2 regions of the Methylobacterium sp. 1A genome follow, and region 1 is predicted to be linked to the other one. Evidence: predicted binding sites of a transcription regulator. Region 1 holds the regulator's gene; the other holds the start of a gene.

Region 1 (4,115 bases):
ATCGGCGCGGTGGGCTCGCTGATCGGCACCGTCACCGTCCGGGAACCGTCCGGGCCGCCGCCGCTGGGCCTGCGGCTCGCCGCTGCGCTCGACGCGGCGCGCAACGGGCTCACGCGCCGGATCGCGGAGGCCGCCGGCGGCCAGGCGGGTGCGGTGGCGGCGGCCCTGGTGACGGGCAAGCGCGGCCTCATCGGGCCGGCCACCAACGACGCGCTCCGCGCCGCCGGCATCTACCACGTGGTGTCGATCTCGGGCCTCCACATGGTGCTGGCCGCCGGCGTGGTGTTCTGGCTGGTGCGGGCGCTCCTCGCCGCGGTGCCGCTCTGCGCGCTGCTCTGGCCGATCAAGAAGATCGCGGCCGGCTTCGCCATGGTCGGCGTCACCGCCTACTGCGCCTTCTCGGGCTGGGACATCGCGGCCGAGCGCTCGCTGATCATGACCCTGATCATGCTCGGCGCGATCCTGGTGGACCGGCCGGCCCTGTCGATGCGCAACCTCGCCCTCGCGGCGCTGATCGCGCTCGCCCGGGAGCCGGAGGGCCTGCTCGGCCCGAGCTTCCAGATGTCCTTCGGCGCCGTGGCCGGGCTGATCGCCTGCGCGCGGCTGATCGACGGGCGGCTGCTCGTGCGCCCGGGGGCCGGGCGGATCGGGCGGCTCGTCGGGACCGGCCTGTCGGCGATCACCGGGACCCTGGCCACGACCCTGGTGGCGCAGGTCGCGACGGCCCCCTTCGCCACCTACCACTTCCAGACGGTCCAGCCCTTCGGCCTCGTCGGCAACGCCCTGACCCTGCCGCTCGTCTCCCTGGTGGTGATGCCCGCCGCGGTGATCGGCTGCCTCGCCTATCCCTTCGCCCTCGACCGGCCGGTCTGGTGGCTGATGGGGCAGGCGGTGGCCGGGATGCTGGCGATCTCGGACTGGATCGCCGGGTTCGAGCGGGCGGTCCTGGTGCTGCCGGCCTTCGGCGCCGGGGCGCTGGCCCTGCTGACCGCCGGCCTGCTGCTGGGGACGCTGCCGGCCTCGCGCCTGCGCTGGCTCGCCGTGCCGCCGGTCCTGCTCGGGCTCGTCCTCGCGGCCCGGCCCGACCACTACGACCTCTACGTCGACCGGCAGGGCGCGGGGGCCGCGGTGCGGGGCCCGGACGGGCGGCTCGCGGCCCTCGGCAGCCCTTCGGGCTTCGTCCTCGAGCAGTGGCTGAAGGCGGACGGCGACGGGCGGCGGTCCGCGGCGCTGATCGTCCGGTCGGGCAGCGGGCGCTGCGACCGGCTCGGCTGCACCGCCCGGCTGCCGGACGGGCGGGCGGTCGCCCTGGTCCGGGACCGGCGGGCCTTCCCGGAGGATTGCGCCCGCGCCGCGGTGCTGATCACGGGCCTCGCGGCGCCGCCGACCTGCACGGGGCCGCTGGTGATCGACCGGCGCGTCCTCGCCGCCCGCGGGGCCGTGGCCCTCCGGATCGACGGCGACGGCTTCGCCGCGCGCTACGCCCGGAACGACGGCCGCGCCGTGCCCTGGCAGCCGGCCGCCGGGCGCGGGCCTGGACCGCCGCGGCCGGTCACCGCGGAGCCGGGCGACCGCCCCGCGGAGGACGGGGTCGCCGCGACGCCGGAGGCCGACGCCGCGCCGGGCGGAGACCTCGCCCCCGGCGACGCGCCGGCCGAGCCGCTTCAGTAGCGGCGGACGAGGCTCACGAGGCGGCCCTGGATCCGGACCCGGTCGGGCCCGAGCACGCGGGTCTCGTAGGCCGGGTTGGCGGCCTCGAGGGCGATCGACGAGCCGCGGCGGCGCAGGCGCTTGAGCGTCGCCTCCTCGTCGTCGATCAGTGCCACGATGATGTCGCCGGTATTGGCCGTCTCCTGCTTGCGGATGACCACGAGGTCGCCGTCCAGGATGCCCGCCTCGACCATCGAGTCGCCGCGCACCTCGAGGGCGTAGTGCTCGCCGCCGGCCACGAAGTCCGGCGACAGGGTGATGGCGTGGCTCTGGTTCTGGATCGCCGAGACGGGCGTACCGGCCGCGATCCGGCCCATGACCGGGATCGAGATGGCGCGGCCGGACTCGTCGATCATCCGCGTGCTCGCCGGGGCCGGCGGCTGCTTGGACTTACCGCCCTCGACCACGCTCGGCGTGAAGCGGCGCGGCTCGACGGGGGCCTGAGTCGCCGGAGCGGCCTGGGTCAGGCTCTCGGGGATCCGGATCACCTCGATGGCGCGCGCCCGATTGGGGAGGCGCCGGAGGAAGCCGCGCTCCTCGAGCGCCGTGATCAGCCGGTGGATGCCGGATTTCGACTTGAGATCGAGGGCATCCTTCATCTCGTCGAACGACGGCGGGACACCGCATTCCTGCATCCGGCTCTGGATGAATCGCAGGAGGTCCAGCTGCTTGCGCGTGAGCATCGACGGGGGACTCGCGGCTTGGCGGACCGCCACGTGACGGTCTCCGAAACAAATCACGAACAGGTTAAACGTTCCGCAAGTGTTCCGCAAGAGCGGCACCGCTCGGCCCGGCGCGCCGCGGCGCGCCCGCGGGAGTAAGGTCGAGAAACGCATTGACGGCGCAAGCGGAGCCGTTTCAATGCATCGCGGCGCCCCGCCGGGAAGGCGGCGGATCCGGGGCGCGGGCTGGGACCCTCTTGGAATGACGAGGATGCGACGACCCGCAGCTCTGCTGCCCCTCGGCCTCGCCGCCCTCGGCCTCGCCGGCTGCACCACCGGATTCTCCTACATCTCGCGGAACTACGTGGCGCTCACTCCCCAGGTCGTCACGATCGGCTGCAAGGAGCCCTACGAGGTCTACGACAACCGGCAGCTGCGCCGGATGCTGATCGTGTCCAACGCCCTGCGCGAGTATACCGGCTGCAACCTGAGCGAGGTCCGGATCGATCCGGAGCCGGGCGCCACCCGGGTGAAGCGCTTCCGCACCGCCGCCCGGGCCTATCTCGACGAGACCGTGCGCGAGGATTGCCGGATCACCGGCGAGACCGTGTTCGATCCGCTGAAGACTGAGTTCGCCTACGCCTGCGACGCGCCGATCGAGAAGCGCGGCACCGTGGTCCCCCGCCTGCCGGGCCGCAATCCGGGCCTCGGCGTGCGCTGACGGCTGGCGGCGCGTCCTCAGGCGCCCGGCTTCGGGAAGGTCCGCTCCGCGGCGTCGCCGGCGGCGGCCAGCAGGGCGCGGGCGAAGGCCCGGGCCTCCGTCCGGTCGAGCACGATCGCGGCGGTGACCGGCGCACCGCCGAGGTCGGCGAGGGCGAGTTCCAGGCGCACCCCGTCGGGCACGGCGCTCGCCTGAAGGCTCCAGCCGGAGCCCCGGTCCGTGCTCTCCGCCATCGTGTTCCTCCCGCATGCCCGGCACGGCGCCGCGCGCCCACCGGAACGGCCAGGCCCGGGACCGCTCCCGGAGCCGCGCTCCGATCTTCCCTGCCTCGCCTGTCCGCGTTCCTCAAGGCCACAGGCCGCGCAGGGGTGGAGATGCGCGCCGTCGCGGATGCCGGCGGCCGCATCGCGGCGACGCGGGGCGGCACGGGTCCGCGCCCGCGCCGCAGCGCGGGCGAGGGCAGGGGCGGCCGGGATGGGAGCCGGCTTCGGGGCGATTGACGCGAGGCCGCCGATGATGTCTCCCGCGGGCTCCGATCAGGTGGAGTTCGAACATGCAAGAGATCTGGTTCCGCACGGGCGAGGCCACGGTGCTGGCGGCCGAGGGCCAGTACACCGACGCCATGCCGGAGGTGCTGATCGGCTCGGTGCGCGGCCCGGTCGGTCAGGCCTTCGCGTCGATGATGGGGCAGGTCCAGGGCCACACGCGGATGTTCGTGGTGCGCGACCTCAACCAGCTCGTGCGCCCGGCCACGATGATGACCACCAAGGTCACGATCCACACGGCCGAGTATGCCGAGCTCCTCGGCGGCGTGGTCCAGGCCGCCACCGGCGACGCGATCGTGGACTGCATCATCGAGGGCATCCTGCCGAAGGACGGGCTCGACGAGCTGTGCATGATCATCATGATCTGGCTCGATCAGCGCTGCGCCGAGGACGACAACCTCGACCAGAAGGACCTCTACCGGACCAACTACGAGGCCACGAAACTCGCCATCGCCCGCGCCCTCAAGGGCGAGCCCA
Region 2 (4,115 bases), 360 kb from region 1:
TCGAGCCGGTAGGGTTCGAGGCAGGCCCGGAGCGCGGCCATCGGGCCGCCCGCCACCGGCCTCCCGTCGAGGGTCGCGCGCCCGTCGCGGTAGCGGAACCGCGCGAACGGGTCGGCGGCCACGATCGAGTGCCGCCCCAGCGGGTCGTGCCGCATGGCGCTGTCGAGGAAGGCGAGCCCGGGCAGGGCGCGCAGCCGCGCCGCCGCCGCGACGGGATCGATGAAGGGGATCTCTCGGGTCCACATGACCGGGTTCGGGGCCGCCATCCTCGAGCTGTGCGTCGTGCGCTGCCGTCGCACAGGCGATGCCGCGGGGGAAGCGGCAGTTCCACGCAGGCCCCGCCGCCGCGCGCGGGCGGGCCGTGTCCGGGGCGCAGGGCCGCGCCGCCCAATCCTGATGTGGGGTCTGAGGAACCGGCCGCAAAGCTTTGCCGTAGCGATAGGATCTTTGTCAGGGCTCAGGCTCGCGCGCAGGGCCGGGCACCCCTGCGGCGGCCGGCCTCGCGCGGAGGCGCGGGAGCCTGTATAGGAGCGCGACCCCGAATTCCTGGTCCCGCGCGCCGGGCGGCCGATCGCCCCGCCGGACTGTCCGACCCGAATGCCATGACCGCCACGCCCGCTCCCCGCGGCCCCGCTCCCGGCGCCGCCCCGAAAATCTCGTTCGTCTCGCTGGGCTGCCCCAAGGCGCTGGTCGATTCCGAGCGGATCCTCACCCACCTGCGCGCGGAGGGCTACGAGCTGGCCCGGCGGCACGACGGCGCCGACGTGGTGATCGTCAACACCTGCGGCTTCCTCGATTCCGCCAAGGCGGAGTCGCTCTCGGCCATCGGCGAGGCCATGGCGGAGAACGGCCGCGTCATCGTCACCGGCTGCATGGGCGCGCAGCCGGAGGAGATCCGCGAGAAGTACCCCGACCTCCTGGCGGTGACCGGGCCCCAGGCCTACGAGTCTGTGGTGGCGGCCGTCCACGAGGCGGTGCCGCCGGCCCACGACCCGTTCCTCGACCTCGTGCCGCCGCAGGGGATCAAGCTCACCCCGCGCCACTACGCCTACCTGAAGATCTCGGAGGGGTGCAGCAACCGCTGCAGCTTCTGCATCATCCCGAGCTTGCGCGGGAACCTCGTCAGCCGCCCCGCCGCCGACGTGCTGCGCGAGGCCGAGAAACTGGTGAAGGCCGGCGTGAAGGAGCTGCTGGTCGTCAGCCAGGACACCAGCGCCTACGGCGTCGACATCCGCTACAGTGAGAGCCCGTGGCGCGACCGCCAGGTCCGCGCCAAGTTCTACGACCTCACCAAGGAACTCGGCGAGCTCGGCGCCTGGGTGCGGCTGCACTACGTCTACCCCTACCCGCACGTGGACGAGGTCATCCCGCTGATGGCCGAGGGCAAGGTGCTCCCCTACCTCGACATGCCGCTCCAGCACGCGAGCCCCTCCGTGCTCAAGCGCATGCGCCGCCCCGGCAACCAGGAGCGCCAGCTCGACCGGATCCGCAGCTGGCGGCAGACCTGCCCGGACCTCGCTATCCGCTCGACCTTCATCGTCGGCTTCCCCGGCGAGACCGAGGCCGAGTTCGAGGAGCTGCTCGCTTGGCTGCAGGAGGCCAAGCTCGATCGCGTCGGCTGCTTCGAGTACGAGCCGGTGGCCGGCGCCACCGCCAACGCGCTGGGCGACCTCGTGCCGCCGGCGGTGAAGGCCGAGCGCAAGCGCCGGTTCATGGAGACCCAGAACGGCATCGCGCTCCGGCTGCAGCGGGCCAAGGTCGGCAAGCGGCTGCCCGTCATCGTCGATTCCGTCGAGGGCGGGGTGGCGCGGGGCCGGTCCAAGGCCGACGCGCCGGAGATCGACGGCACCGTCCACGCCGCCTTCCGGCGCCCGGTGCGGGTCGGCGACATCGTCACGGTGAAGATCGACCGGGCCGAGGCCTACGACCTCTACGGCAGCGTCGCCTGACGGCAGACCCCGTCTTTGCGAGCGCAGCGAAGCAATCCAGGGATGCGCTGCGCTCGAGAACGTCGCGCTGCGCTCGCGATGACGGGCGCGGACCGGACTCCTGTTGACGCCGCGTCCGGCGCGGCTTGACCCCGCCCGCCCCGCGCGGTCTTTCGGAACAGATCAGGAACTTGGTCGGGACCCGAGGCGGCGATGGATCCGGAGGTCGCGCTCCGAAAGATCATCCACATCGACATGGACGCGTTCTACGCCTCCGTGGAGCAGCGCGACGACCCGTCGCTGCGCGGCCGGCCGCTGGCGGTCGGCGGCTCCCGGGAGCGCGGGGTGGTGGCCGCTGCGAGCTACGAGGCCCGAAAATTCGGTGTCCGCTCCGCCATGCCGTCGGCCACCGCGCGACGGCTGTGCCCGGACCTGCTGTTCGTGAAGCCGCGCTTCGAGGTCTACCGGGCAGTCTCCGAGGAGATCCGGGCGGTCTTCGCCCGGCACACGGCCATCATCGAGCCGGTGGCCCTCGACGAGGCCTATCTCGACGTCACCGAGAACCTCCAGGGCCTCCCGACGGCGACGGCCGTGGCGAAGGCGATCCGGGCCGAGATCCTGGAGCGCACCGGGCTCATCGCCTCGGCCGGGGTCTCGTACAACAAGTTCCTCGCCAAGGTGGCGTCCGACCACCGCAAGCCCGACGCCCTGTTCGTCATCACTCCCGCCATGGGGCCGGACTTCGTGGCGGCGCTGCCGATCGGCCGGTTCCACGGCGTCGGCCCGGTCACCGAGGCGAAGATGAAGCGGCTCGGGATCGAGACCGGGGCGGATCTGCGCGCCTGGACGCCGGAGCGCCTGCGCGAGACCTTCGGCTCCGCGGGCGCCTACTACCACGCGGTCGCCCGCGGGATCGACGCGCGGCCGGTCCGCGCCCACCGGGTGCGCAAGTCGATCGGGGCCGAGACCACCTTCTCGGACGACACCGCCGCTTTCGAGGTCCTGGCCGCCCGGCTGGCGCCGCTGTTCGACAAGGTCTGGGCGGGCGCCGACGCCAAGGGCATGCGCGCCCGGACCGTGACCCTGAAGCTCAAGTTCTCGGATTTCGCGCAGGTCACCCGGGCGAAGTCCCTCGCCGTGCCGGTGGCCGACCGGGCCGCCCTGGAGCGGATCGGCCTCGACCTGCTCGCCGGCCTGTTCCCCCTGCGCCGCAGCGCGCGGCTGATCGGGGTGTCGCTGTCGGGCTTCGCGCAGGACGCGCCCGAGGCGCCGCTCCAGCTCGGGCTGGCGCTCTGACACGGCCTCCGGGGCAGGCCCACGCTCCGTCATCACGGGCGCAGCGAAGTGGCCCCGGGCAGCAGGACATCGGTCAGCGTGGCGCTGCCCTGGATCGCCTCGCTCCACTCGCAACGACGACGGTTGGGAAGCGATCAACCGGAAAGCGATAGAGCCGCCGCCGTCATGCACGACACGGCGCCTGTGCGGTTCCGCACGTCGGGAAGGCCGGGTCGATCGCAGAGCGGAGCGATCCGGTCTGGATCAGGGTTTCTCGAGCCCGCGCGAACACAAGGACCCTGTCGATGCCGAAGCACGCCCGCCTGGCCCTGGCCGCCGCGCTTCTATCGGCCCTCGCGGCGGGCGCCGCCCGCGCGGACGGCACATCCGCTTTCGGGGCCGCCAACGCGGCCCAACTCCGGGGCTACACCGCGAGCCCGGCCCAGGTCTACGTTCCGGCAGGCGGCCCGAGCGCCAGGCCCGCGGCCCCCGCACCGCAGCGGCCGAAGGCGCCGGCGCGCAGTCGCTGAGATCGACCCGGGCCGCACCGGCTCGGGCATCCGGTCACGCGTTCTCGGTCACGCGTTCTTGCGCGGCCGGTGGTCGGGGTCGACGCCGCCGTCGAGCTTCGTCTCGTTGTCGACGTCGCCCTCGAAGGTCGAATCCGCCTGCAGATCCGCCGGGTCGGCGCCGCTCATCCCCTTCGAGGTGCCGATCCCGGGATTGCCCTTGAGGTCGGCGTCCGTGGGCGTGTCGGTCTTCGGGTGCTTGGATGACATGCAGGCTCCTGTCGGATGCTGATGTCGGGCCAACGCGTCGGCGCGGGGCCGGTCTCCCGCGCGGCGTGCGGCGGTTCGCCTCCCGGTCCCCGCACGCCCTCAGCCGATCTCCGCCGCGGCGATCCGGCGGACG

What was found. The regulator LexA, encoded in region 1, represses DNA repair genes until DNA is damaged. The targets are predictions, from matches to a motif close to TGTTCNNNNTGTGTTCNG.
Region 2: dinB (DNA polymerase IV) is a predicted target of LexA. The motif match lies at 2,103-2,120, and genes of this name have one in related genera.

Annotation. Positions count from the first base shown of each region.
Region 1 is NZ_JBYQVE010000001.1:3,090,142-3,094,256, forward strand. Features, by position in the region: gene ACX9MN_RS15100 (ComEC/Rec2 family competence protein) at 1-1,671, shown strand, start outside; gene lexA (transcriptional repressor LexA) at 1,665-2,393, opposite strand; gene ACX9MN_RS15110 (hypothetical protein) at 2,644-3,093, shown strand; gene ACX9MN_RS15115 (hypothetical protein) at 3,111-3,326, opposite strand; gene fae (formaldehyde-activating enzyme) at 3,647-4,115, shown strand, end outside.
Region 2 is NZ_JBYQVE010000001.1:3,447,274-3,451,388, reverse strand. Features, by position in the region: gene pabB (aminodeoxychorismate synthase component I) at 1-245, opposite strand, end outside; gene rimO (30S ribosomal protein S12 methylthiotransferase RimO) at 603-1,949, shown strand; gene dinB (DNA polymerase IV) at 2,142-3,224, shown strand; gene ACX9MN_RS16795 (hypothetical protein) at 3,509-3,733, shown strand; gene ACX9MN_RS16790 (hypothetical protein) at 3,782-3,982, opposite strand; gene pncA (bifunctional nicotinamidase/pyrazinamidase) at 4,082-4,115, opposite strand, start outside.